One region of the Melissospora conviva genome, then DNA from elsewhere that is predicted to be linked to it. Evidence: riboswitches for the same ligand, from Rfam matches in the RefSeq annotation. Region 1 holds a riboswitch; the other holds the start of a gene.

Region 1 (2,193 bases):
GGGCCCGGCCCTGCCGGCCGGGCCCGCCGAAGGTCAGTAGACGGAGAGGTGCACGTGGTTGGTGTGGTCGCTGGAGGGGTCGCCGTTGCCGCCGCTGTAGCCCATCCAGCCGCTGCTGGGTAGCCAGATCTGGCGGTACCAGATCACGTAGAGCACACCGAGCCGGTCGGCGTTGCCGATGAAGTAGGACGAGAGATTGTCGCCGTAGGTCTTGTCGGCGCCACCGGCGACGCCGCCGAACCCGTTGCGCTGGGCGGCGAAGTCACAGGCCCGGCCCTGGGGGTGCTCGCCGGAGCCTTCGTTGCGGTAGCAGGAGACGTACCGGGTGAATCCGGCGTCCTCGGCCTGCCGCAAGGCGTGGAGCGTGCGCGGGGTGATGCATCCGGAGGTGGTCGGGTCGTTCAGGCTGCACGACTCGCTGGGCCAGGAGCCGTCGGGGTTGCGCGGCGCGGGCTGGGCCGATGCGCTCGACGCGCCGGGGCCGGCGTAGGTGGCCGACTGCGTGGCGGCGGTGCGGGCCTCGGCGAGCGCGGCCTCGGCCTGGTCCTTGCGCTTCGCCATCACCGTCACCTGCTTGCGCTGTTCGGTGATCTCGCCGTCGATCTCGGCGCGGGCTCGGCTCTGCCGGTCCTGGGTCTCCCGCAGCTCCTGCAGGTGCCGGTCCTCGTTGGCGGCGAGGATGTCGAGCATGCCGGCGCGCTTGAGGAAGCCGTCGGGCGAGCCGCTGTCGAGCAGGAGGGAGGCGGTGGTGGCGCGGCCGGTGCGGTACGCGGCGGCCGCGATCTCGCGGACGTTGCCGGTGCGCTCGGCGAGCTCGGCCTCGATCTCCTTGAGCTGCTTGTCGAGCTGCTTCTGGCGTTTGACGGATTTGGCCAGGGCGTTCTTGGCGTCGATGTAGCCCTTGCTGGCGGTTTCGAGTTTTTCCCGCAGGGCCGGGGTGCCGCCCTCGTCGCCGGGGTCTGCCCAGGCCGCACGCTGGCCGGCGAATCCGTTGACGAGACCGAGCAGCAGGGTCACGGCGAGCAGGACGGCGAGGCGGGCGCGGCCTTTTCGTGGTGCGGGGGCGTGGTGCGGGGTCGTGGTGTGGGGCATGTGGAGTCCTTCCGTCAGCCGCCGACCGGGTTAGCTGACGGGTTCGGGACGGAAGATCCCTACCGCTGTCGCGGATGCACCCCAGGTACGTGGTTCCCCGGCTCGCGTGTGGCGATTAGGCGGCGGCCGCCGCAGGCGCCGGTGGGGCGCCGCCCGGCGGTGGCCTCGGGTGACACTACCGTCAGCGACGCGGAAACGCAGCTCGGGAGGGTCCGCCGGCGGGCGTCACCACCGCAGTTGCTCGCAGGTGCCGGGCATCGACCGCGGCTCGACCTGCAGCGTCGCGTGTTCGATCTGGAAGTCGTCGTGCAGGGCGGCTCGCGCCGCGGCGAGCACGGCGGCCAGCTCGACCTCGCGCGCCACCGTCAGGTGGGCCGAGACCACCTCCATGCCGGAGGTGAGGGTCCAGACGTGCAGGTCGTGGATTCCGCAGACCCCCGGCACCGCCCGCAGCCGGTCGCTGACCGCCGCCACCGGCAGGTGCCGTGGGGCGGCCTGCACCAGAATCCGCAGTGCGGACCGCCCGAGGCGCCAGGTCCGCGGCAGGATGAAGACGCCGATCGCGACCGCGGCGAGTGGGTCGACCCACCACCAGCCGGTGACGGAGATCAGCACCGCGGCGACGATCACGCCGATCGAGCCGAGCAGATCGGCGAGGACCTCCAGGTACGCCCCGCGCATGTTGATGCTCTCCCGGGCGCCGGAGCGCAGCAGCGCGAAGGCGATGAGGTTGGCCACCAGTCCGGCCACGGCGACGGCGAGCATCGGCCCGGTGAGCACCGTGGGCGGATCGCTGAAGCGGCGGACCGCCTCGATGAGCACGTAGCAGGCGACGCCGGAGAGCAGGACGGCGTTGGCGAGCGCGGCGAGCACCTCGAGCCGGTAGAGGCCGAAGGTGCGCTGCGGGTCGTGCGACCCGCGGCGGGCGGCGCTGATCGCCGCGAGCGCCATGGCGATGCCGAGCACGTCGGTGAACATGTGCCCGGCGTCGGAGAGCAGCGCGAGCGAGCCGCTGACGAGCGCGGTGACGGTCTCGGCCACCATCAGCCCGGCGAGGACTGCGAGCGCGGCCCAGAGCCTGCCCCGGTGCCGGGCTCCGGC
Region 2 (2,193 bases), on a different contig from region 1:
TCTTCGGCGCCTACGAACTCAGTGGCGAGGTGCGAACCGCGGGCGGGAAGGCGGCCTTCGTCGCCGAGGCGGAGAGTTACCCTTGGGCGCTGGTGGCGCTGCCCGGGCTGCTGTTGCTGCTGGCCCTGCTCCGGGTCGTCCTGCGCCGCCGCCCGGCCACCGCCGGCCCGGAGGCCACCCCCGCCGCCTAGGTCAGTAGGGCAGCTTCCGCCCCAGGTGGCGGGCGTACGCCCGGTGGGCGGTCAGGATGGCGTCCAGCCACCGGACGAGCATTTCGTCGGCGCGTACGACGCGGGTCGTGCGGACCTCGAAGGCTTCCCGGTCGTACGTTCCGTGTGCGGGGCGAATGCGGTGCCCGCCGTACGAAACGGACGAAGCCGCCCGGCGGAGTCCTCGCCGGGCGGCTTCGTGGGCGTACGTGGTGTCGCTACAGCAGCGACACGTGGACGTGATCCGTATGGTCCGAGGTGCCGCTGTATCCCGCCCAGCCGGTACTCGGGAACCAGATATTTCGGTGCCAGATGATGTAGTAGATGCCGAGTCGATCGGCATTTCTGATCAGGAATGCCGTCAGATTGTTCCCGTACAACATTTGATCTTGGGTGTAGGCCGGACTGAAGCCGCTGCTCTGCAGGGAGAAGTCACAGGCGCGGCCCTTCGGATGCTCCCAGATGTCGCCGGTGCGGAAGCAGCCGGTGAAGCGGGTGAAGCCCGCCTTGCGGGCCTCCTTGTACATGTGCAGCGTCCGGGGCGTCAGGCAGCCGGAGGTGGTGGGGTCGCCCTGCGTGCAGCCCTCCGGTGCCCAGCTGCCGTCGGAGTTGCGGCCGGGCGCCATGGCAGCCCGCGGGGAGGTCGCCGCGACCAGGCCGTTGCCGGGGAGGCGGCTGCCGCCGACCAGGCTGAGGGCCTTTTCGGTCTCCTCCCGCTGCTTGCGCATGGTCTTGGCTTGCTTTTCCTGCTCCGCGACCTCGGCGTCAATCTCGGCCTTGGCCTGGGCGGCCTCGTCGCGGGCGGCGTTCAGCTCGCCGATCTTGTCGTTGTTGATCATGTTCAGCTCTTCGAGCGTGGTGACCCGTTCGAGGAACGATCCGCTCGACGAGCTCTCCAGCAGTACGGCGACCGTGCTGATCCGGCCACTGCGATACGACTCGATCGCGATCTGTTCGACCTGCGGACGCAGCTTCTCGACCCGGGCGTTCGCCTGGTCAAGTCTCAGCTCGAGCCGCAGCTGGCGCTTCTTGGACTTCTCCAGTTTCTTCTCTGCCTGGAGGTAGCCGCGGGTGACCGTTTCGAGCGCGTCGCCGAGCAGTACGGAGTCGTCATTGGCGTGACCGTGCCCGGAGGGGGTGTCCGGGTCGGCCGCCGCGACCCCGGCGGGGCCGACGACGACGATCGCAGCGGTGAGAGCAGCTACGGCGCCGGTCAGCCAACGGCGTAGGGGTGCCGTCACGTGTTGTCCTTCCTGTGGCCGCCGCCCGGGTTAGCTGACGGGTTCGGGAGGGAAGCTCTCCCTACCGCCGGAGCGGATTCACCCCAAGAATATGGTTCCCCGGGTCGCGTGGGCGATTAGGCGGTGATACCGCAGGCGCTGGTGCGCGCCGACGACGGTGATCGGCAGCGAGATTACCGGAGGCGAGCCGGGCCAGCCACTTCGGTACGTACGGAAATCGTTGCGTCACAACGGGTTTCGGAAATGGCCCGGCAATTGACGGGGATCTGTCGGCGGCGGGGCGATCTTCGTCACGTCGGTCGATTCTCGCCGCGGCGGCGCCGGACTCCCGGTGCGCCGTCGAGACCGCCCCCCGGCTGCCGTGCAGCCGGTCGGCGACATGCCGTGCCGCTAGCAGTCCACCCGGCGCAGAATGTCTCACCATCAGGGGATGAGAACTCAGCAGACTCTGCGGACCAGGCTGGTGGAGTCCCCGACGTCGTACGGCGGCCGGCGGCGCGCCGAGCGCGCGGCCTGGCTGCGCCGGACATTTCCGGACCTGGCCGAGATGACAGTGCTGGACATCGGCGGGCGGGTGGAGAGCTGGACCGGTGCCGACGTGCGCCCGGCCCGGGTGCACGTGGTCAATCTGGAGCCGCCGCGCACGCAGATCCCCGACTGGGTCGAGGTCGACCACGCCGACGCCTGCGAGCTGCCGCCGGAGATCCGGTCCCGCCGCTACGACCTGGTCTTCAGCAACAGCG

What was found. A riboswitch is a leader RNA that binds a small molecule or an ion and turns the genes downstream of it on or off. The one in region 1 is predicted to bind cyclic di-AMP.
Region 2: linked by a shared signal. The riboswitch ahead of ACK8GG_RS02745 (coiled-coil domain-containing protein) and the one ahead of ACK8GG_RS09110 (coiled-coil domain-containing protein) in region 1 are both predicted to bind cyclic di-AMP.

The regions. Positions count from the first base shown of each region.
Region 1 covers NZ_JBLLDT010000002.1:894,376-896,568, reverse strand. The annotation lists gene ACK8GG_RS09115 (SRPBCC family protein) at 1-40, shown strand, start outside; gene ACK8GG_RS09110 (coiled-coil domain-containing protein) at 34-1,092, opposite strand; cyclic di-AMP (ydaO/yuaA leader) riboswitch at 1,096-1,224, opposite strand; gene ACK8GG_RS09105 (cation diffusion facilitator family transporter) at 1,318-2,193, opposite strand, start outside.
Region 2 covers NZ_JBLLDT010000001.1:542,718-544,910, forward strand. The annotation lists gene ACK8GG_RS02740 (hypothetical protein) at 1-191, shown strand, start outside; gene ACK8GG_RS02745 (coiled-coil domain-containing protein) at 428-1,450, opposite strand; cyclic di-AMP (ydaO/yuaA leader) riboswitch at 1,454-1,583, opposite strand; gene ACK8GG_RS02750 (methyltransferase domain-containing protein) at 1,881-2,193, shown strand, end outside.